Regions from separate parts of the Streptomonospora wellingtoniae genome, predicted to be linked through region 2. Evidence: predicted binding sites of a transcription regulator. Region 2 holds the regulator's gene; the other holds the start of a gene.
The links. Region 2 encodes HspR, which represses chaperone genes until heat shock. Its sites were predicted from a motif close to ANTTGAGTCNNNNNGACTCAANT; they were not measured.

Region 1 (11,839 bases), on a different contig from region 2:
TACCAGGGGTCCTCCTGGCGGAAGAACGCCGCGCCGGCCCGGTGGACCTCCAGCTCGGCGTAGCCGGGCTTGATCACCCGGTCGATGAGCGCCAGGCGCTCGTCGTGGCCGATGAAGGCCGACTTCATCGCGTTGACCGTGAACCAGCGCAACGTCTCGGCGGTGTAGCCGAACTCCGCGCTGATCCGCGCCAGCTCCTCGCTGAGGCAGGTGCTGTCCAGCAGCCGGTTGTCGGTGTTGACGGTGACGCGGAACCGCAGCCGGCGCAGCGCGTCGACCGGGTGCTCGGCCAGCGACGGCAGCACCCCGGAGCTGACGTTGGAGGTCGGGCACAGCTCCAGCGGGATGCGCTTGTCGCGGATGTAGGCGGCGAGTTCGCCCAGCTTGGCGGAGCCGTCGTCGGCGAGGGCGATGTCGTCGACGATCCGCACTCCCTGGCCGAGGCGGTCGGCGCCGCACCACTGGATCGCCTCCCAGATGGAGGACGGCCCGAACCCCTCGCCGGCGTGCAGGGTGAGGTGGAAGTTGGCCCGCTTGACGTGCTCGCAGGCGGAGATGTGGCGGGTGGGCGGGAAGCCGGCCTCGGGTCCGGCGATGTCGAAGCCCACCACGCCGCGGTGCCGGTAGCGCACCGCCAGATCGGCTATCTCCAGGGAGTCGGCGGCCTGGCGCATGGCCGTGAGGAGCAGGCGCACGTCCGTGTGCGCACCGAACAGCCGCGCCTTGGCTCGACCGACCCGCAGTCCTTCCAGCACCGCGTCCACGACCTGCTCGCGGGTCAGCCCGCCTTCGGTGTGCTGCTCGGGCGCGAGCTTGACCTCGGCGTAGACCACGCCGTCGTCAGCGAGGTCCTGGGCGCACTCGGCGGCCGCGCGGGTCAGGGACTCGGTGTCCTGCAGCAGCGCCGGGAGCGGGTCCAGCCGGCGGGCCCGCTCCTCCGGGGTGGTCGCCGCGGCGGCGAACCAGTCCCGCAGGCGGGCGGGGTCGTCGGCGGGCAGGTCGGCGCCGGAGCGCGCGGCCAAGTCAAGCACGGTGCGCGGACGCAGGCCGCCGACGAGGTGGTCGTGCAGCAGCACCTTGGGTAGGCGCCGGATCGTCTCGTAGCCGAGTGGTGTCATCTTCCTCCTTGGAGTCCGTCGGGTTCAGACGCTGAGGGCGGTCACCGCCCTCATGCGGGTAAATTGCCCGGAAGTCTAGACGACCCCCGTCCGGCGCGGGCCGGGAGGGGGTCGGTGATTCCCGTTGATCTTGTAGCCATCGTGAAGGAAAACGATTTCCAGTGACGATAGCTACAAGATCAGCGGTGATGTGCCGGTGGTGTGGTCTCCGAGGGGCATCAGGCGCCTGAGAACGGCTGGCTCGCGGGCGGTCCCGCCGGCGGCAGGACGTGCTCGGAGACCTCGGAGTGCACCTGTTGGAGCCGGGCGCGCGCGGCGCGGCGCAGCCGGCCCAGACACTCGACCGCCGCCGACTCGTCGCCGACGAACCCGCCCTTGACCACCGCGGGCACGCCGTCCAGCGGCCCGCCGTTCAGCGTGCCGTGCACGGCCAGCGGCAGCACCTCTCCGGCCACGACGAACCCGTGCACGCCCAGCGCGTCGAACACGCTGGAGGTGACGTCGCCGCCGGTGATGAACAGGCCGCTGGGCAGGGCGTGGGTCCCGGCCTCCTCCTCGACCGCCTCCATCACCCCGGCGAGCAGGTCGGCGAGGCGGGCGGGCAGGGCCCGTTCGGCGCGGCGGGAATCGGCGGCGGGACCGGGGTCGAGCAGCCGCAGCGCCACGACGTCGGGGAAGACTGCGGAGGTCAGCCGGTCGATGAGCTGCCGCGCGACATCGGCGGCGTGGCTCCGGTCGCCGACGCCCAGGCGGACGGGATCGGCGTCGACGAACCGCGCGGGCCCCGAGCGGGCGAGGGCGTCGAACTGGCGCCGGGTCGGTCCCGTGGTGCTGCCGGCCACGGCCAGCAGCGGCCCCGGTGCACCGGCCTGGCCGCGCAGGCGCAGCGCATAGGCCAGCAGTGCGCCGCTGGGGCCGGGGTCGGCGGCCACCCACACCGTTCCGTCCTCGCGGTGCACCTCCGCTGCGGCCTGCGCGAGACCCTCGATGCGCTGCTCGTCCGCGGCGTCGCAGACCAGCACGGGATCGTGCCCGGAGCGCAGCTCGGCGGCGAGCATGCTCTCGGTGACCTGGCGGGCGGGCAGCCTGCGCACGCCCAGTGTGCTCTGGCGGGCGAGGATCGCCGCGACGTCGCCGGTGTCCATCGGGCAGAAGGGGTCGCGGGCCAGATCGGTGGCCTCCAGCGGCTGCCCGCCGAGCAACTGCACGCCGTCGACGGTGGTGCAGCCTGCGGTGGGGAACGCGGGCACGACCAGCGCGCGCACGGCCCAGCGGGCGGGCACGCGCTCGCGCACGGCCCGCCAGGCCGCCTCCAGTTCGGCGCCGACGTTGCCGCGCAGCGCGCTGTCGAAGCGCTTGACGACCAGGCCGACCGGCCAGATCGCCTCGACGACGTCGGTCACCAGGTCGGCGGCCTGCTCGGGCGAAGCGTGGCGGCTGTCGAGGTTGGCCACCACGACGTCGTACTCCTCGGCGACGGCGGCCACGTGCTCGGGGGTGACGGTGGCGACCCGCATCCCGGCGCGCGCGAAACGGGCGCCGGTGGCGTTGGCGCCGGTGAGGTCGTCGGCGAGGACGAGTACCTGGGCCACGGCTACCTTCCCTTCCTGCTGCACTGCGCCGGTCGCGGCGGCACCGCCCGCGGGCTTACGAGCCTCTCATCCCCGGCGCCCGAGCAGCACGGTTCCAGCCAGGGCGGCGACCGCGCACAGCGCGAGGACGTAGGCGACCACACCGGTCCAGCCGACGGCGTCGTAGAAGACTCCGCCCAGCCAGCCGAACGCGCTGGAGCCCAGATAGTAGGCCAGTGTGTACAGCGCCGCCGCCTGGGCGCGCGCGGTCGTGGCCCGGTGTCCCACCCACGCCGATGCTGTGGCGTGGGCCGAGAAGAAGGCGAAGGTGAACACGAGCAGCCCGGCGGCGACGGCCCAGAGCGCGGGGACGAGCAGGAGGCCGGCGGAGGCGGCCATACCGGCGACGCCGCACAGCAGCACGGCCCGCCGGCCGATCCGCTCGGCCAGGCGCCCGGCGGCGGCCGAGCCGGCGGTGCCCGAGAGGTAGGCGACGAACAGGGACGCCACGAGCGTCTGGGACAGGCCGAAGGGCGGGCCGGTCATCCGGAAGCCGAGGTAGTTGTAGACGGTGACGAAGGCGCCCATCAGGAACAGCGCCTGGCAGTACAGCCCGATCAGGCCGGGGTCGCCGACGGCGGAGCGCACGCGCCGCGCCAGGCCCGGCCCGGACGATCCGTGGTGCCTGGGGGTGAATCCGCGGGTGCGCGGGATCGCGACGGCGAAGACGACCAGCGCGGCCAGGGCGAGCAGCGAGTCGGCGGCCACGCCCCAGCGCCATCCGCCGAGGTCGGCGACCGCGCCGGCGACCAGGCGCCCGCTCATCCCGCCGACGGTGTTGCCGGCGATGTAGATCCCGGCCACGCGGGAGAGGTGAGCGGCGTGGACCTCCTCGGCGAGGTAGGCCATGGCCACGGCCGGCACCCCGCCCAGCGCCGCGCCCTGCAGGCCCCGCAGAAGGAGCAGCGTCCACATGTCCGGCGCGAAGGGTGCCGCCAATCCGAGCGCCGTGGAGACGGTCAACGCGACCGCCATGACCCGTACACGGCCGATGCGGTCCGCGATACCGCTCCAGACCAGCACGAACGCCGCCAGGCCGCCGGTGGCGAAGGAGACGCTCAGGGCCACGCTCGAGGCGGACGCCGCGAAGCTGTCGGCCAGACCGGGAAGCACCGCCTGGACCGCGTAGAGCTGCGCGAACGTGGCCACCCCGGCGGCGGTCATCGCCGCGACGATGCGCCGGTACCCGCTGCTGCCGGCCCGGTGGCCGACGTGTCCCCCTACCGCAGTCCCCTCATCCACACGTCCGACGTTAGCCGCGGAACGGCGCCCGGGCGCGCACCGCTCATCCCCGTTGATCTTGTAGCTAACGTGAGAGAGAACGATTCAAAATCACGATAGCTACAAGATCAACGGTGATGGGAGGCTCCTTCCCATCGCTCTAGCGCGTGCCCGCGCCGCGGGAGGCGAGGGCGGCGGCGATCAGGGCCAACGCGGCGCCGACGAGCAGGACCCCGGCGAACAGCCCGCTCAGGGCCGCAAAGCCCAGGACGGAGGTCCCAGCGACGACCGGCGCCGCGAGGCTGGATCCGATGTAGAGCCAGAAGCCGTACATGGCGCCGACCGCGGCGGACTGCTCTCCGGCGGCGGCCTGGGAGCCCTGCATCGCGGCGGGCACGGCCACGGCCGTGGCCAGCACGTAGCCCGCGATCAGCACGGTGAAGAGGCCGATCGAGCCGACGAGCGGAACGGAGAGCCCGGCGGCCGCGATGAACACGGCCGAGGCCGCCAGGCCGGCCGCGAGCCGGTGCAGCACCGAAAGCCTCGACAGCAGCGGTGCCACTAGGGGCGCGAGCAGGATGGCGGGCAGCCCGCCGGCGCGGAGCGCGAGCAGGGCGTCGTCGTCGGCGGCCACGCCGAGCGGGTCGGCGAGCCGGATCGCCGCGTACAGCCCCACGAAGCCGAAGAGCACGGTGACGGCGATCCCGTAGAAGGGCAGCAGGTGCGGCCGGACCGCGGCCTGAGCCAGGCCGCGGTAGGCCGCGGCGGGCGAGACCGCCTGCTCCGGCCGGTCGGCCACGAGCACGTAGCGGGCGAGCACGGCCACAGCGGCGGTGGCCGCGCCGGAGACCAGGAACACCGCCGGCCAGTCCCAGCGGGCGGTGATGAGCTGGGCGGCGACCTGTGCGACGACCGCGGCGGCGAGGAACGAGCTGGTCAGCGTGGCGAACGCGAAGGTCCTGCGGTGCGGCGGGATGGTACGGGTCAGGTAGGCGATCGCGGTGGGCGCGAAGGCCGCTGCGGCGCATCCCTGCAGGGCGCGGGCCGCGACGACGGTCTCGACCGTGGGCATGAAGGCCGTTACGCAGGCGAACAGGGCGGTTGCGGCGACTCCGGCGACGATGAGTCGGCGGTAGCCGACGCGCGGGCCGAGCGGGCCGACGACCAGGAACCCCAGTGCGTAGGCGGCACCGAACGCGGTGACCGCCCAGCTGGCCTGATCGACGGTGGACCCGGTGGAGTCGGCGATCGGGGACAGCAGCGGAAGGGCCAGGTACAGCTGGCCGAGCACGGCGAGGGCGGCCGCGGAGATGACCAGGATCTGCGGGGTCGGGCGCGGAACAGGGGTCGGCTGCGGGACCGGCTCAGCGGCTGCACGGCCGGAGGTCTGCTTGAGCATGCCGCTTACGAAACCAACCAAACAGTTGGATGTCAATTGGGTATGCTTGCGCCATGTCACCTAGGGACAGCGCGGCCACCCGCCGCAAGCTGCTGGAGGCGGGACGCGAGGAGTTCGCCGAGCACGGGATCGCCGGCGGGCGCATCGACCGCATCGCCGAGCGCGCGGGCGTGAACAAGGAGCGCGTCTACGGCCACTTCGGAAGCAAGGAGAAGCTGTTCCACGCGGTGCTGGAGGCGGTCAAGAGCGAGCACGCCGCATCGCTGCCGCGGCCGGGCGAGGACGTCGGCGAGTGGGTGGGGCGGCTCTACGACGCCCACGCCGCCAACGGCACCATGGTGCGCCTGCTGATGTGGGAGGCGCTGTACTTCAAGGACCGCCCACTGCCCGAGGACGGCGCCCGCTCCGACGTCTACGCCACCAAGGTGCTCGCTCTGGCCGGCAGCCTGGGCGTCGAGCCCGACAGCACGGCCGCGATGACCCTGCTCTCGCTGATCGGGATGGGCGCGTGGCCGTTCGCCATGCCGCATGTGGCGCGCCTGGTGGTGGGCCCGCGGGTGCTCAACGCCCAGGGCTCGGCCGACCTGCGCGCGCACATCGTCGCCATGGCGAGCGCAGCGGTACGCGGCGTGGAGCACACGCCGGCCGTCGAGGGAGGGAGCGAGGCCGGGCGAGCCTGACCGGAGCCGCCCGGCAGGCGACTCCGGCCATCCCGAACCAACTCAACCGTTGGTTCGACGCCCTGCGGCCGTCGGTCAGTCCGACCGCACCGCCGTCACCTGCCCGGTGCGGGCGCTGCGGCGCGCGGCCTCGATGACCTCCAGGCCGTGCACCACCTCGTGCAGCTCGACCGGCAGCGGCTCTCCCTCGCCGACCGCGTCGCGCACGCCCGCGTAGAACGCCGGGTAGGCGCCGCGCTCGCTGCGGACCGGCTGCGATTCCTCGACGGTGCCCAGCCGGCCCCACGCCGACTCCGGCTCGACGCCCCAGTCGGACACGTCGGGCCGTTCGCCGCCGTTCAGGCGTGCCTCCTGGGAGTCCAGCCCGTCGATCGTGAACGCCGCGCGGTCGCCCAGCACCCGGAATCGCGGCCCCATCCGGGCGGCGAATGCGCTCATCCACAGGTGCGAACGCACGCCGCCGGTGTGCGTCAGCGCCAGGAAGGAGTCGTCGTCGGCCGCCGCCCCGCGCCGGGCGTCCAATTCAGCGTAGACCGCCTCCACCGGCCCGAACAGGTTGACCGCCTGGTCGATCAGGTGAGGCCCGAGATCGTAGAGGATTCCGGCGCCGGCGTCGGGGTCGCCGCTGTCGCGCCAGGTGCCCCCGACCTCGGGTCGCCAGCGCTCGAACCGCGACTCGAAGCGGTGCACTCGGCCGAGCGCACCCTCCTCCACCAGCTTCCACAGGGTCAGGAAGTCGGAGTCCCAGCGCCGGTTCTGGTAGACGGTCAGCACCTGGCCGAGCCGCCTCGCGTCCTCGGCCAGGGCGCGCGCCTCCGCCGCGGTCAACGCGAACGGCTTGTCCACCACGGCGGCGAACCCGGCCTCCATCGCGGCCCGCGCGAGCGGCACGTGCGTCTCGTTGGGCGTCGTGACCACCGCGAGGTCGATGTCGCCGGTGCGCTTCCACAACTCATCGGCCGAGGAGAGCACCTCGGCCCCGGGATAGCGCTCCCGCACGGCCGCCTGGCGGTCAGGGTTGCGGGTCACCACCGCCGCGAGCCGCAGCCCCGGCGTGGCGTCGACGAGCGGCGCGTGGAACACCTCGCCGCCCTTGCCGTACCCGATGACGGCGACCTGCAGTTCTCGTTCAGCGTCGTTCGCAGAGGTCATCCCCCCACGGTAGCCAGCCCGGGCCACGGGCCCGGCCGCGGGATCGTGGCCGCGGTCGCGGGAAGTCCGCGGAAAGAACTGGGCGGAGGGTTGCGCGTCGCTACCGTGCCGCCACTATCGCGCCCACCGAGTCGGAACAGCTCTGGGCCGACCACATTCGGTGAACGCCAGACACTCTGTGTACCGGTTGGCTAGAGTCGCGCGGACCGAAGTGTTCCGGGAAGAAGGCCGCAGACGAATGTCCGTACTTACCGAAGGACCATGAACTCGCCGCGGGAGAGGTCAACTCGCCTATGACAGGGGCGGAGTTTCTCTCTCACCTGGAAGAGGTCACCGGCGAGAAGCCCAGCGAGGGGCCGTGAAGTTCACGTCCCTCAAGGTTTTCGATCGCGAACTCCGGCAGCTTCCCAGGGAGCATCGGCGGATGTTCCTGACAGCAATCCATAGGGACTTCTTTCCCGCGGTTGCGGCCGGAGCGTTCTCCGGAACGCCACCATGACCGACACGCCTTCGGATCCACAAACTCGGCGGGCACGATGTCTATTCGCTGACGTGGAGCTTCGCTTCACCGGATGGGCGGGCGACCTTCCACATCCAGAAGGACGAGGCTGGGGATCCTCTCCTGAATGTGGCGACGGATCGGTGATCACTCGATCTACAGGGACCCCTGACGTACCGGCGGGCTGTTGGTACTCAAGGCCAACAGCCCGCCTGCTATGCCGCTCCTATGCCGCTACGACCTCGGGGCTGTGCGCCGGGTCGAGTGCCAGGTCCAGCACCTCGCGGACGTCGCCGACCGGGTGGACGGTGAGCTGTCCCCGGATGTCCTCGGGGACGTCGTCGAGGTCCGGCTCGTTGCGGGCCGGGATCAGGACCGTGGTGATCCCCGCGCGGTGCGCCGCCAGGAGCTTCTGCTTCACGCCCCCGATCGGCAGCACCCGGCCGGTCAGCGAGACCTCGCCCGTCATGGCCACGTCGGAGCGCGCGGGGCGGCCCGACAGGAGCGAGGCCAGGGCGGTGGTCATGGTGACACCGGCGCTGGGCCCGTCCTTGGGGATCGCGCCCGCGGGGACGTGCAGGTGGACGCCCCGCTCCTTGAGGTCGCCGACCGGCAGCTCCAGCTCCGCGCCGCGCGAGCGCAGGTAGGACAGGGCGATCTGCGCGGACTCCTTCATCACGTCGCCCAGCTGGCCGGTCAGGGTCAGTCCGCTGGCGCCGGACTCGGGGTCGGCCAGCGACGCCTCGACGAAGAGCACGTCGCCGCCGGCCCCGGTGACCGCCAGGCCCGTGGCCACCCCCGGTACCGAGGTGCGGTCGGCGGTCTCCGGCGTGTGCTTGGGCCGCCCGATGAAACCGGCCAAGTCGTCGGATCCGACCGTCACCGGCAGGTCGCGCTCGCCCAGCGCCAGGCCCGAGGCCACCTTGCGCAGCACCCGGGCGACCGTGCGCTCCAGCTCGCGGACCCCCGCCTCGCGGGTGTACTCGGCGGCGATCCGGCGCAGCGCCCCGTCGGCGAGCTCCACCTCGCCCGGCTCCAGCCCGGCCCGCTCCAGCTGGCGCGGGAGCAGGTGGTCGCGCGCGATGGTCACCTTCTCGTCCTCGGTGTAGCCGTCGAGCTGCACCAGCTCCATCCGGTCCAGCAGCGGGCCGGGGATGGACTCCAGCGCGTTCGCGGTGGCGAGGAACACGACGTCGGACAGGTCGAGGTCGACTTCCAGGTAGTGGTCGCGGAAGGTGTGGTTCTGCGCGGGGTCGAGCACCTCCAGTAGCGCCGAGGTGGGGTCGCCGCGGAAGTCGCTGCCGACCTTGTCGATCTCGTCGAGCAGCACGACCGGGTTCATCGAGCCCGACTCCTTGATCGCGCGGACGATGCGCCCCGGCAGCGCGCCGACGTAGGTGCGCCGGTGGCCGCGGATCTCTGCCTCGTCACGCACGCCGCCCAGGGCGACCCGGGTGAACTCGCGTCCCATCGAGCGCGCCACGGACGCGCCCAGCGAGGTCTTGCCCACGCCGGGCGGGCCGACCAGCGCGAGCACGGCTCCGCTGCGCCGACCGCCGACCACGCCCAAGCCCTTGTCCTCGCGCCGCTTGCGCACCGCCAGGTACTCGACGATGCGCTCCTTGACGTCGTCGAGGCCGGCGTGGTCGGCGTCGAGGACCTCGCGTGCGCCGGCGATGCCGTAGGCGTCCTCGGTGCGGGTGTTCCAGGGCATGTCCAGGATCGTGTCGAGCCAGGTGCGGATCCAGCCGGACTCCGGCGAGGAGTCGCCGGCCCGCTCCAGCTTGTCGACCTCCTCCAGCGCGGCCTTGCGGACGTGCTCGGGCAGTTCGGCCGACTCCACGCGCTCGCGGTAGTCGTCCTCCTCGCTGCCCGGCCGGCCGGAGATCTCGTTGAGCTCCTTGCGGATGGCCTCCATCTGGCGCCGGAGCAGGAACTCGCGCTGCTGCTTGTCGACGCCGTCCTGCACGTCCTGATCAATGGTCTCGGCGACATCGAGCTCGGCCAGGTAGTCGCGGGTCCACTCGCCGAGCAGCCGCAGCCGCTCGGACACGTCGTAGGTCTCCAGCAGCTGCAGCTTCTGGGCGGTCTTGAGGAACGGGGAGTACCCGCCGCGGTCGGCCAGGCTGCCCGGGTCCTCCAGCTGCTGGATGCCGTCCAGGATCTGCCACGCGCCGCGCTTCTGCAGGTAGGTGGTCAGCAGGGACTTGTACTCGCGCGCCTGCTCGTGGACCTTGCCGGGGTAGCCGCCCTCCGGCGGCTCCTCGCTGTGGACCTCCGCCGAGACCCACAGGGCGGCGCCGGGTCCGGTGGTCCCGCTGCCCACCCGGGCCCGCGCCGTACCCCGCACGACCGCCGCCGGCTCACCCTCGGGAGTGCGGCCGACCTGCTCGATCACCGCCACGGTGCCTACCGCGGCGTAGTTGCCGTCGCTACGGGGGACGATCAGCACCCGCGGCTTGGCCGCGGACCGGACTCCGGGACCCTTCGCCGCACTGTCGCCGCCGGCGCGCGCGGCGTCGACCGCGGCGCGCACCTCGGAGTCGCCGATGTCCACCGGCACGACCATTCCGGGGAGGACGACCTCGTCGTCGAGGGGAAGCACGGGGAACGTCGCGTTGGACTGCGCTTCAGTCATCAGACCCTCCTTGTTGAGTCACTACCACTCAATAAACGAGAGTCCGGTTTTGTTCCCCCCGTTGTGTTCGCCGTGAGCGATCGCCCGCAGCCCTTCCGGAACGGCGCCCATCACCGTCGATCTTGTAGCTATCGTCACTGGAAATCGTTTTCCTTCACGATGGCTACAAGATCGGCGGGGTGCGCGCTCTGCTTCGCGGCCCCGTTCAGCGCACCAGGCCGGCGCGGTAGGCGATCACGACGAGCTGGGCGCGGTCGCGGGCGTGCAGTTTGACCATGGCGCGGCTGACGTGCGTGCGCGCGGTGGCTGGGCTGACGACGAGCCGGTCGGCGATCTCACCGTTGGACAGCCCTTCGCCGACCAGCGCGAGCACCTCGCGCTCCCGCTCGGTCAGCTCGCCGAGGTCGGGGCGCGGCCCGCCTGCGGGCGCGCGTGCCGTGAACGAGGCGATGACGCTGCGCGTGACCGAGGGCGAGAGCAGCGACTCCCCCGCCGCGGCGAGCCGGATGGCGCGCAGCAGCTCGCGGGGGTCGCTGTCCTTGATCAGGAATCCGGCGGCGCCGGCGCGAAGCGCGTCGAAGACGTACTCGTCCAACTCGAACGTCGTCAGTACGACCACGCGGGTGCACTCCAGCGCGTCGTCGGCCGCGATCTCGCGCAACGCGGCGATGCCGTCCATGCCGGGCATGCGCACGTCCATCAGCACGACGTCGGGGAGCTCGCGGCGCACCAGCTCGACGGCCGCGCGCCCGTCGGCGGCCTCGCCTGCGGGCTCCATGTCGTCCTCGGCCTCGATCAGCACCCGCAGGCCCATGCGCACCAGGGCCTGGTCGTCGGCGACGGCGACGCGGACGGTGCTCACCGCTCCCCCGCGGGCAGTTCGGCGCGCACCCGGAACCCGCCGTCGGCGCGCGGGCCGGCCTGCAATCGCCCGCCGACTGCGCGGGCGCGCTCGCGCATGCCCGCGATGCCGCTGCCCTCCTCGTAGGCCCGGCCGGGACGCGCGTGCCCGCTGTCGGTGATCTCCACGGTCAACTCCTCGGGGTGGTAGCCGATGGTTACGGTCGCCGCACCGCCGCCGTGCCGGACGGCGTTGGTCAGTGCTTCCTGGACGATGCGGAACGCGGCGTGCTCGACGGCGGCCGGCAGCGCGGTCCGCTCGCCTTCGGCGCGCACCCGCACGCGGTCCCCTGCGGGATCGATACCCGCAGCGAGCTCGTCGATACGGTCCAGACCGGGAACCGGTTCGCGCGCGGGTCCGGGCGCCCCGCCGCCGGAGGCCGCCGACCCCGACGGCTCGTCCGGCGTGTCCGCGCCGCGCTCGTCCTCGCCGCCGATGCGGAAGACCGCCAGAGTTCCGCGCAGCTCCTCCAGCGCGTCCTTGCTGGTCCGGCGAATCGCCTGGAGCGCGGGTTCGGCCTGCTCCGGACGCTTGCCGAGCACGTGCAGGGCCACGCCCGCCTGCATGTTGATGACCGAGAGGCTGTGGCCGACGACGTCG
Region 2 (11,839 bases):
GGCGGAGGAAGGAGCGAAGGGGGCGAAGCGTGATGCGGCCGTCGGAGAGATCCGGGAGACGTCCCGCGCCGCTGGGGCGCTGGGCCCGCATGGGGCAGTGGATCCGCCGTGCCCGCCGTGAAGGCCACGAGCGCAACACCCTGCTGTTGATCGGCAAGAGCACTCTGGCCGCCACAATCGCCTGGGTCGTCTCCTACAACGTGCTGCAGGCCGCGGCACCCGCGTTCGCGCCGTTCTCGGCGGTGCTGATGATCCAGGTGACGATCTACCAGTCGATCGCCCAGTCGGTGCGCTACCTCGGAGCGGTCGGGGCGGGGGTGGCCGTGCAGGGGCTGATCGGGTTCCTGGCCGGGCCGGGCCTGGTGACGTTCGCGGTCGTCACGATGGTCGCGCTGGTGATCGGGCGCTGGCCCCGGCTGGGCTCGCAGGGCTCTCAGGTGGTCACCGCCGCGTTCTTCGCCTTCGCCATGTACGTCATGGCGACGAGCACCGTCGAGCGCGCCACCCAGCTCGGCTCGATCCTCCTGCTGGTCCTCATCGGTTGCGCCATCGGCGTGCTGGTCAACCTGGTCGTCGTACCGCCGATGCGCTTCCGCAGCGCCGAGCACGGCGTCCGCTCGCTGGCCCACGCTGTGTGCGACCTGCTTTCGGACATGCACCCTCCGCTGCGTGAAGGAGAGCTGATCCAGGAGCGGACGGGACAGTGGCGCCAGCGTGCGAGCCGGCTGGACTCCACCGTGGCCCAGGCGCACAGCGCGGTGCGCACCGCCGAGGAGAGCGTCTACTACAACCCGCGGCGCTTCCTGCTGCGGCGCCGAATCCCCACGTTCTCCGGCTACGTGGGCGCCGTGCAGGCACTGGACCGGATCTCCTACCAGCTGGCCTCCGTCACCCGCACTCTTGACCAGGCCGCATCCTCGCAAGAGGGGCGGCCGGAGAGCCCCGGATTCCTCGAACGCTACGCGGACTTCCTCGCCGCGCTCGCCGAGATCACCGCGAAGCTGAGCGAGCTCGACGAGAAGCACATCGCCGAACAGGTCGAGGAGCTGACATCCCGGGCCGGGCAGTCCAGGGAGTACGCGAGCCGGCTGTCCGAGGGCGACGAGGGCGACGAGGGCGTCACGGTCAGCGTCACCGGCGGTTCGAGCCCTTACGCCACCCTGCTCGTCGAGGCCTCCCGCCTCCAGGAGGAGTTCGAGCACGCATGCGACCTCCTCAAGCGCTCCGTGGAGCAGGAACGGTCGCGGTGAGGCGGTGCGGTCAGCTGTCGGGCCGCCGAACCCTCGTCGATCTTGTAGCCATCGTGAAGGAAAGCGATTTCCGTTTGCGATGGCTACAAGATCGACGGTGCTGTGCCGGTTGCGGCCGTGCTACCGACCTCCCCGAGCATCACGCCTAGCCGCTCGCGCCGTCGAGCGGGCAGGGAGCCTCGCGGTCCCATTCGTTGGGTGAGCAGGCGACGACCGAGACGAAGGCGCGTTCGTCGCCGCCCACCTGGTACTGCCAGGTGACGTCGCGGCCGTCGGCGATGTCGCGCAGGGCCGCGGCGTAGCGGCGGTCGCCGGGCGTCCAGTGGGCGGCGGCGTCCTCGATCTCGCGGCTCACCCGCTCGTACTGCGCGAGCATCCACTTCGCGGCGCCTGCGGGGTCGTCCCAGGTGCCCGCGACCATGTCGGCCGGCTTACGCAGCCACCAGCACATCTTGGCGGGGGGTACGTCGGCGGTCGCGAACCGGGGACCGTCGATGTGGGCGTCGCGTGCCCGGCGCGAGCGGTCGTCGTCGGACCCGCGCCAGAAGTAGCCGTGGTAGTGCACGTGCCGATGTTCGCACGCGGTGATCGGCCTGACCAGCTGGACACCCTGCGGCGCGCTCGTCCGAGCGCGCGGCGGGCGGGGAGCCGCCGGACCGCGGCGCCCGTCCCGCCTGCACCGCACCGCGGTCCGCCGGGCACGGGGTGCCGAAGTACCGGTCCTAGTCCTCTCGGCGCCCCGGGACCGTGCGTGTATACCGCCGGATGACTACTCGAACGTGGTTCTGAGAATGGCCCGTCTGGGTCATGCGGCGGTGAGCTACCGGGACGTAACCTTCGTCCAGCGGGATGTCTCCGGCGGGATCCCACGTTGGTCGGCGGTCCGACCCGGGGATACACGTGGCCGGACGGTCGCCTCCCGCGTTCCCTTGTCCCGCGCGGGGCGCGCCCCTGCGGTGCTCTCGATGGAGGTGGGCGCGGATGTATGCCGACGTACACCTTCACGACCACGTGGCGATGGCGGAGATCGAACTCTACTCCGAGCTGCTCATCGCGGTCGCCGGTGCGGACCGGCGGCTGACCTTCGAGGAGATCGACATCGTGCTGGGCGTGCGCGCGCCGGTGCCCGAGCAGGCCAGGCGCTGCCTGCCCGGCCCCGCCGCCGAACCGCACTGCGCAGGCTGATCCGAAAGCTGCGCCCCGCCCGCCGCGTCGGCGGTCCGGCCGGCGCAGCGGGGCCGCGCCCCGGGCGGCGGCCTGCCCGGAGCGCGGTCCGGCCGCGCCGGCCGGACCGCATGTGCGGCGGGGACGGCCGGTCGGACGGTCAGGCCGTCTCCTTCTCCTCCTCGCCCGCGGGGGCGGCGTCGCTCTTGACGGAGCGCAGCAGCAGCTGGGACACGTCGACGACCTCCAGCGACTCCTTGGCCTCGCCCGCCGACTTCTTCTCGTTGATGGCGTCGCCCAGCATCACCTGGCAGAAGGGGCAGGCGGTCGAGACGGTGTCGGGGTCGGTGGTCAATGCCTCGTCCACGCGCTCGGTGTTGATGCGCTTGCCGATGCGCTCCTCCATCCACATGCGCGCGCCGCCCGCGCCGCAGCAGAAGCCGCGCTCCTTGTGCCGGTGCATCTCCTTGGTGGTGATGCCGGGGACCTGCGCCATGATGTCGCGCGGCGGCGTGTAGACCTTGTTGTGCCGGCCGAGGAAGCACGGATCGTGGTAGGTGATGTTCTCCTCGATCGGCTGGACCGGGGTGAGCCGTCCGTCCTCGACCAGCTTGGCCAGCAGCTGGCTGTGGTGGACCACGTCGTACTCGCCGCCGAGCTGCGGGTACTCGTTGCCCAGCGTGTTGAAGCAGTGCGGGCAGCTGGCCACGATCCTGGTGACCCCCGCCTCGTTCAGGGTCTCGACGTTCTGCTGGGCGAGCATCTGGAAGACGTACTCCATGCCCAGCCGCCGCGCCGGGTCGCCGGTGCAGGCCTCCATGCCGCCCAGGACCGCGAACTTCACGCCTGCCGTGTGCAGCAGCTCGGCGATGGCCTTGGTGGTCTTCTTCGCGCGGTCCTCCAGGGCGCCGGCGCAGCCGACCCAGAACAGGTACTCGGTGCCCTCCGGCAGCGTGTCCTCCACCACCGGGACCTCGAAGTCGAGCTCGCCGATCCAGTCCATGCGCCGGTCCTCGGCCATGCCCCAGGGGTTGCCCTTGTTCTCCAGGTTCTTCAGCAGCGTGTTGGCCTCGGAGGGGAAGCTGGACTCGATCATCACCTGGTAGCGGCGCATGTCCATGATGTGGTCGATGTGCTCGATGTCCACCGGGCACTGCTCGACGCAGGCACCGCAGTTGGTGCAGGACCAGAGCACGTCGGGGTGGATGACGCCGCCCTCCTCCTCGGTGCCCACCAGCGGCCGCTGGAGAAGCGTGAGCACGTCGGTGTCCGCGTGTGCGGCATCCTCCTTGGCCTTCTCCTCCAGCGTCTCCGCGGTGATGCCCTGCATGAGGTAGGGAGCCTTGGCGTAGGCGTGCTCGCGCAGGTCCATGACCAGCTTCTTGGGCGAGAGCGGCTTTCCGGTGTTCCAGGCGGGGCACTGCGATTGGCAGCGGCCGCACTCGGTGCAGGTGGAGAAGTCGAGCAAGCCCTTCCAGGTGAAGTCCTCGATCTTGCCGGCGCCGAAGGGGTCCTCGTCGGGGTCGGCTTCCTCGAAGTCCAGCGGCTGCTTGCCGGTCTTGTCCATCATCGGCTTGGCGGCGCCCAGCGCCGGAGCGCCCCCGGCGTCGCGCTTGAAGTAGATGTTGAACGGCGCGGTGAACCGGTGCCAGCCGATGCCCATGGTCAGCACCGCGGCCAGGACCATGAAGAACATCCAGGAGATGACCAGCTTGAACGCGGCGACCAGCGCGAGGGTCGGCTCACTGGCGGGCAGGATCGCGCCCAGCGCGTGCGAGACCGGTGTCGCCCAGACCGGGAACGGGAAATCGTCCAGGGCGACCTTGATCCCGCGGATCACGAAGATGGCGGCCAGCAGCGCGACGATGTAGGCCTCGACGTAGTAGGCCGTCCAGTGCACGGAGTTGGCGAACCGGGAGTCGCGGCCGCGCCGGCGCGGGCCCCTGATCTGGCGGTAGACGGCCAGACCCGCGATGGCGACCAGTGCCAGCGCCGCGATGAGCTCGATGGCCAGGCCGTAGACGGTCCAGTCGTGGATCAGCGGCAGGTGGAAGTGCGGGTCCCACACCTCGCCGTGCGCCTCGGCGACGGTGAACACCAGCAGCGGGAAGGACACCATGACGAACCAGTGGGCCACACCCACCCAGGGCCGCTTGAGCATCCGGTTGTGTCCGAGCACCTCGAGCAGCGTGGTCGTCAGTCGCCGGCCGAACGGCCCCGTGCGCCCGCTCTCCACCGGGCGGCCCAGACGCACGGTCTGCACCATCCGGCGGATGCCGAACGCGAACATGGCGACCCCGACCACGGCGACGAGGGTCGTGATGATCCCCAGAACGATGTAGAGCATCGCCCGCGGCCTCCCATCCTGCTGTCCTGCTCCGATGCGCCACACATCGGCGGTCCACCAAATGTTACTAGTCAGTAATGCCGGACGGGTCCATCGCCCCCGGTTCAGGCGCTTCGACGGCCGCGGGCTCCAACGGTAGAGGTCCGCGCGCCACCGCGAATCGGCGGGTTCACCTGCACCGCCGCGCCGGTCGGCGGTGCGGCCCCGCTTCCATCATCGCCCGCGCGTGCGACCGGGCTGACCGGGCTCGCCGATGCGCCGTGCCCGCCCCCGCGCCCGGTCGCGCTCGCGGAGGTGCTGTGCGCAGTCGGCGGCGGCAGCCCGGCCGGCCCCGGCCCGCCCCTGACGCGCCCCTGAGATCCGCCCGGACTTCCCTCGACCGGCTCCCGCGGCGGGAACAAACGCCGTGCTTCCAGCCGTTATAGGGGCGGAACCAAAGATTGAGTCCCAGCGACTCAAGTGATTTGACAGCAGGCGAACCGCGAAGCAAACTTACGCCTGTACGACTCAACTCTGACGGAGGAACGAACTCATGGCACGTGCGGTCGGTATCGACCTGGGGACGACGAACTCGGTCGTCTCGGTCCTGGAGGGCGGCGAGCCCACGGTCATCGCCAACGCCGAAGGCGCCCGGACCACCCCGTCCGTCGTTGCCTTCGCCAAGAACGGCGAGGTGCTCGTCGGCGAGGTCGCCAAGCGCCAGGCGGTCACCAACGTCGACCGGACCATCCGCTCGGTGAAGCGCCACATCGGCACCGACTGGAAGACCGAGATCGACGAGAAGTCGTTCAGCTCGCAGCAGATCAGCGCGTTCGTGCTGCAGAAGCTCAAGCGCGACGCCGAGGCCTACCTCGGTGAAGAGGTCACCGACGCCGTCATCACGGTGCCGGCCTACTTCAGCGACTCCCAGCGCCAGTCCACAAAGGAAGCGGGCACGATCGCGGGCCTCAACGTCCTGCGCATCATCAACGAGCCCACCTCCGCGGCCCTGGCCTACCACCTGGAGAAGGAGGGCGAGGCCACCATCCTGGTCTACGACCTCGGCGGCGGCACCTTCGACGTGTCCCTGCTGGAGGTCGGCGACGGCGTTGTCGAGGTGAAGGCGACCAACGGCGACAACCACCTCGGCGGCGACGACTGGGACCAGGCCGTCGTCGACTGGCTGGTCGAGCGCTTCAAGAACTCCAACGGCGTCGACCTGTCCAAGGACAAGATGGCGCTGCAGCGGCTGCGCGAGGCCGCCGAGAAGGCCAAGATCGAGCTGTCCAGCTCCAGCGAGTCGGCCATCAACCTGCCCTACATCACCGCCTCGTCCGAGGGCCCCCTGCACCTGGACGAGAAGCTGAGCCGGGCCGAGTTCCAGCGTCTGACCTCCGACCTGCTGGACCGCACCAAGTCGCCCTTCCACCAGGTCATCAAGGACGCCGGCATCAGCGTCGACAAGATCGACCACGTGGTCATGGTCGGCGGTTCCACCCGCATGCCCGCGGTCGTGGAGCTGGTCAAGGAGCTCACCGGCGGCAAGGAGCCCAACAAGGGCGTCAACCCCGACGAGGTCGTGGCCATCGGTGCCGCGCTTCAGGCCGGCGTGCTCAAGGGCGAGGTCAAGGACGTCCTGCTGCTGGACGTCACCCCGCTGTCGCTGGGCATCGAGACCAAGGGCGGCGTGTTCACCAAGCTGATCGAGAAGAACACGACCATCCCGACCAAGCGCTCGGAGATCTTCACCACCGCGGACGACAACCAGCCCTCGGTGCAGATCCAGGTCTACCAGGGCGAGCGCGAGATCGCGCAGTACAACAAGAAGCTGGGCGTCTTCGACCTGAGCGGCCTCCCGCCGGCGCCCCGCGGCGTGCCCCAGGTCGAGGTCACCTTCGACATCGACGCCAACGGCATCGTGAACGTGACCGCCAAGGACATGGGCACGGGCAAGGAGCAGTCGGTCACCATCTCCGGCGGCTCGGCCATGAGCAAGGACGACATCGACAAGATGGTCCGCGAGGCCGAGGAGTACGCCGAGGAGGACCGCAAGCGCCGCGAGGAGGCCGAGGTCCGCAACAACGCGGAGTCCCTCGTCCACCAGACCGAGAAGGTCATCAAGGACAACGAGGACAAGATCCCGGCCGAGGTCAAGTCCGAGACCGAGGGTGCCGTCGGCGAGCTGAAGACGGCGCTGGAGGGCACCGACATCGAGGCCATCCGCCAGGCGAGCGAGAAGGTCGCGCTGGCGAGCCAGAAGATCGGCTCCTCCATCTACGGCCAGGGCCAGCAGGGCGGCGGTGAGGACGCCTCGGCCGGCGCTCAGGACCAGTCCGACGACGGAGACGTCGTGGACGCCGAGATCGTCGACGAGGACAAGAAGGACGGCAACGCCTGATCGGCCGAGAGGCAAGGCAAGGGAGGCGCAGCCAATGGCGCTGCCGGAGAACGAGAACGGCGAGGAGCAGCAGGGGCCGGTGATCCGCGACAGGCGGCGCATAGATCCCGAAACCGGTGAGCTCCGTACGCCCGAGGGGGCCGAGGGTGCCGCTCCCGACTCCCCCGAGGCCGCAGTCGAGGCCGACGAGGAGCCCGTCGTCATCGACGGGACCGTCGAAGGGGGCGAGCTCCTCAAGACCCGCGAGCAGGTCGTGGAGCTGACCAACGACCTCAAGCGGATCCAGGCGGAGTACGCCAACTACCGAAAGCGCGTCGAGCGCGACCGGGTGGCCCTGCGCGAGCAGGCGACGGCCCAGGTGGTGGGCGACCTTCTGCCGATCCTGGACGACATCGGCCGGGCGCGTGAGCACGACGAGCTCACCGGCGGATTCAAGTCCGTGGGTGAGGCGCTGGAGGCGCTGGTCACCAAGCTGGGGCTGAAGAAGTACGGCGAACAGGGCGAGGAGTTCGACCCGAACGTCCACGAGGCCCTGACCATGGTGCCTTCGCCCGACGCCGAGGTGCCCACGGTCATCGAGGTCTTCCAGCCCGGCTACCTCATCGGCGAACGGGTCCTGCGCCCGGCACGCGTGGTGGTGGCCGGACCCGGGGAGGATGCCGCTGAGGCTCCGGATTCCGCCGGAACCGATCAGGAGGCCGAGCCGGGCGGCTCCGCGGAGGAGCCCGGCCCCGACTCCTCCGGCGGGGCCGGTGAGGACAGGAAGTAGACCGTCGAGCCCCGGGCGCCGCGCGGCGCCCGGGGCGCGCGGCCACAGGGCCGCCCCCCGGTCGGATGCGGGGGCGCGGTCGCGGGGACAATCCGACCCACAGCGCGAAGCGGGAGAAGGCAGACGTCGATGAGCACGAAGGACTACCTGGAGAAGGACTACTACAAGGTCCTCGGAGTCTCAAAGACCGCCTCGCAGGACGAGATCAAGCAGTCCTATCGCAAGCTCGCGCGCGCGAACCACCCCGACGCCAACACCGGCGACGCACAGGCCGAGGAGCGCTTCAAGGAGATCTCCGAGGCCTACAACGTGCTCAGTGACGAGAAGCGGCGCAAGGAGTACGACGACGCCCGCTCCCTCTTCGGCGGTTCCTACCGGCCCGGTGGCAGCACCGGCGCGGGCGGGTTCGACCTGGGCGACCTGTTCGGCCAGGGCCAGGGCGGTCCCCAGCCCAGCGGGGGCGGCGAGCGGCTGAGCGACCTGTTCGGCGGCCTGTTCGGCGGGCGCGGCCGCACCACGACCCAGCCCCGGCGCGGGGCCGACATCGAGACCGAGACCCGGCTGACGTTCAGCGAGGCGTCCGCCGGAGTTACCCGGTCCTTCCAGCTCAGCAGCGACGCCGCGTGCCCCACCTGCAAGGGCACCGGCGCCCGGGCGGGCACGGCTCCGCGGGTGTGCCCGAACTGCTCGGGTACCGGCCACGAGAACCGCAACCAGGGCGGGTTCTCGCTTTCCGAGCCGTGCGGCAAGTGCAAGGGGCGCGGCCTGGTGGTCGACGACCCCTGCCCCACGTGCAGCGGCAGCGGGCGCGGTAAGAGCACCCGAACGATCCAGACCCGGATCCCCGCGGGTGTCTCCGACGGCCAGCGGATCCGGCTCAAAGGCAAAGGCGCGCCGGGCGAGCACGGCGGACCGGCCGGAGACCTCTATGTGGTGGTACATGTGCAGCCGCACCCCGTGTTCGCCAAGTCCGGCGACAACCTGACGATCACCGTTCCGGTGACCTTCCCCGAGGCCGCGCTCGGCGCCGACGTGCGGGTGCCCACCCTCAACGGCCTGCCCGTCACGGTCAAGATCCCACCGGGCACGCCCAACGGCCGGACCTTCCGGGTTCGCGGCAAGGGCACGGCCCGGCGCGACGGGACCGCGGGCGACATGCTGGTGACCGTCGAAGTGGCGGTTCCCGACCGCCTCAACGAGGATGCGCGCGAGGCGCTGGAGAAGTTCCGCGCCGCGACCGCGGACCAGGACCCGCGCAGCGGTCTGGAGACACGCGCGAAGGGGATGTGAATGTCATGAACGATCCCGGGCTGGGTGACGACATCCCGGTCTACGTGATCTCGGTGGCCGCTGAGCTGTCCGGACTGCATCCGCAGACGCTGCGCCAGTACGACCGTCTGGGCCTGGTCTCGCCGGGCCGGGCCTCCGGCCGGGGCAGGCGCTACTCGATGCGCGACATCCGGACGCTGCGGGAGGTGCAGCGGCTCTCCCAGGAGGAGGGGATCAACCTCGCCGGGATCAAGCGCATCCTGGAACTGGAGATCGAGGTGGAGAAGCTGCGCGAGCACCTGTTCCACCTGCACAACGAGCTGGACGCGGCCCGCTCGGCGGTGGCGCGGCGCTCGTCGGGCGAGGCCGGCGGCGGCGAGCTGCTGCCGGTGCGGCGCGCACGGGTGACGATCTTCAACACCTCCACTCCGCCTGAGCAGGACCGGTAGCCGGTCCGGCCGGACCGCGACGGCCGACCGGAACCGGGCGGGCGCCGAGGCGGTCGGCGCCCGCCCGTGCCCGGGATTCGGGCGCGAGCGCTGCCGCCGCCCGGCGGGCCATCAGGCACAACCGCATAGCGATCACGCGCGAAGGGGGCGGCGACGCATGAACTACAAACTCACCACGAAGAGCCAGGAGGCCGTGGCGGCGGCGATGCGGCGGGCCACCACGGACGGCAACCCGCAGGTCGAGCCGGTCCATCTGCTCGCCGCACTGCTCGACCAGGGCGAGGGGATCATCCGCCCGCTGCTCAAGGAGGTCGGCGCGGCTCCCGACGACCTCACCGCCAAGCTCGGGCAGACGCTGACCGGGCTGCCCAAGGCCGCCGGCAGCACGGTGGGCGCGCCCCAGAGCTCCCGCCAGCTGATCGTCTCGCTGAACACCGCTGCCCAGCGCGCCCAGCAGATGGAGGACGAGTTCGTCTCGACCGAGCACCTGCTGGTGGGCCTGGCCGCCGACGGCGGCGAGGCGAGTCGGCTGCTCAAGGACGCCGGCGCAACGCCCGAGGCGCTGCTCGAAGCGTTCGAACGGGTGCGCGGCCCGGGCCGGGTCACCACTGAGAACCCCGAGGACACCTACCAGGCGCTGGAGAAGTACGGCGTCGACCTCACCGGCCGGGCGCGCTCGGGTGCTCTGGACCCGGTGATCGGCCGCGACTCCGAGATCCGCCGGGTTGTGCAGGTGCTTTCCCGGCGCACCAAGAACAACCCGGTGCTGATCGGTGAGCCCGGCGTCGGCAAGACCGCTGTGGTCGAGGGGCTGGCGCAGCGCATCGTGGCCGGCGACGTGCCCGAGTCGCTGCGCGACAAGCGGCTGATCGCCCTCGACCTGTCGTCGATGGTGGCCGGAGCCAAGTACCGCGGGGAGTTCGAGGAGCGCCTCAAGGCCGTGCTCACCGAGATCAAGGAGAGCGACGGCCAGATCATCACCTTCATCGACGAGTTGCACACCATGGTCGGCGCCGGCGCCGCCGAGGGCGCCATGGACGCGGGGAACATGCTCAAGCCGATGCTGGCCCGCGGCGAGCTGCGCATGGTGGGCGCCACGACTCTGGACGAGTACCGCGAGCGCATCGAGAAGGACCCGGCGCTGGAGCGCCGCTTTCAGCAGGTGCTGGTCGGCGAGCCGTCGGCCGCCGACACCATCGCGATCCTGCGCGGCCTCAAGGGCCGCTACGAGGCGCACCACAAGGTGCAGATCGCCGACGCGGCGCTGGTGGCCGCGGCCACGCTGTCGGACCGCTACATCACCGCCCGCTTCCTCCCCGACAAGGCCATCGACCTGATCGACGAGGCCGCCTCGCGGCTGCGCATGGAGATCGACTCCCGTCCGGTGGAGATCGACGAGCTGCAGCGCACCGTCGACCGGCTGAAGATGGAGGAGATGGCGCTGGACAAGGAGTCCGACGCCGCCTCCCTGCAGCGCCTGGAGCGGCTGCGCGCCGACCTCGCCGACCGGCAGGAGGAGCTCAACGCGCTGGTGGCCCGCTGGGAGCAGGAGAAGGCCGGGCTGAACCGGGTCGGCGAGCTCAAGGAGCGCCTGGACGGCCTGCGCACGCAGGCCGAGCGCGCCCAGCGCGACGGCGACTTCACCGAGGCCTCCCGGCTGATGTACGGCGAGATCCCGCAGCTGGAGAAGCAGCTGGAGGAGGCGTCCCACGCCGAGGAGGAGCAGGGGCCGGCCTCCGACGCGGAGCCGACGATGGTCAAGGAGGAGGTGGGCGCCGACGACGTCGCCGACGTGGTGTCCTCGTGGACCGGCATCCCCGTCGGCCGGCTGCTGGAAGGCGAGACCGCAAAGCTGCTGCGCATGGAGGAGGAGCTGGGCAAGCGGCTGGTCGGCCAGCACAAGGCGGTGGCCGCGGTGTCCGACGCGGTGCGCCGCGCGAGGACCGGCATCTCCGACCCCGACCGCCCGACCGGCTCGTTCCTGTTCCTGGGCCCCACGGGCGTGGGCAAGACCGAGCTGGCCAAGGCGCTGGCCGAGCTGCTGTTCGACGACGAGCGCGCGATCGTGCGCATCGACATGAGCGAGTACTCGGAGAAGCATTCCGTTTCGCGGCTGGTGGGCGCGCCCCCCGGCTACGTCGGCTACGAGGAGGGCGGCCAGCTCACGGAGGCGGTGCGTCGGCGGCCCTACACGGTGGTGCTGCTGGACGAGGT

Region 1: the regulator HspR is predicted to act here: its motif matches at 10,350-10,372, upstream of lon (endopeptidase La).

What each region holds. Positions count from the first base shown of each region.
Region 1 is NZ_JAVREK010000007.1:16,689-28,527, forward strand. It holds gene RM446_RS08750 (adenosine deaminase) at 1-1,118, opposite strand, end outside; gene RM446_RS08755 (four-carbon acid sugar kinase family protein) at 1,337-2,710, opposite strand; gene RM446_RS08760 (MFS transporter) at 2,777-3,991, opposite strand; gene RM446_RS08765 (MFS transporter) at 4,131-5,369, opposite strand; gene RM446_RS08770 (TetR/AcrR family transcriptional regulator) at 5,423-6,049, shown strand; gene RM446_RS08775 (Gfo/Idh/MocA family oxidoreductase) at 6,125-7,201, opposite strand; gene lon (endopeptidase La) at 7,927-10,338, opposite strand; gene RM446_RS08785 (response regulator transcription factor) at 10,544-11,200, opposite strand; gene RM446_RS08790 (sensor histidine kinase) at 11,197-11,839, opposite strand, start outside.
Region 2 is NZ_JAVREK010000029.1:51,394-63,232, forward strand. It holds gene RM446_RS22015 (aromatic acid exporter family protein) at 90-1,250, shown strand; gene RM446_RS22020 (hypothetical protein) at 1,396-1,815, opposite strand; gene RM446_RS22025 (hypothetical protein) at 2,232-2,435, shown strand; gene RM446_RS22030 ((Fe-S)-binding protein) at 2,575-4,761, opposite strand; gene dnaK (molecular chaperone DnaK) at 5,294-7,138, shown strand; gene grpE (nucleotide exchange factor GrpE) at 7,173-7,907, shown strand; gene dnaJ (molecular chaperone DnaJ) at 8,037-9,197, shown strand; gene RM446_RS22050 (heat shock protein transcriptional repressor HspR) at 9,203-9,625, shown strand; gene clpB (ATP-dependent chaperone ClpB) at 9,783-11,839, shown strand, end outside.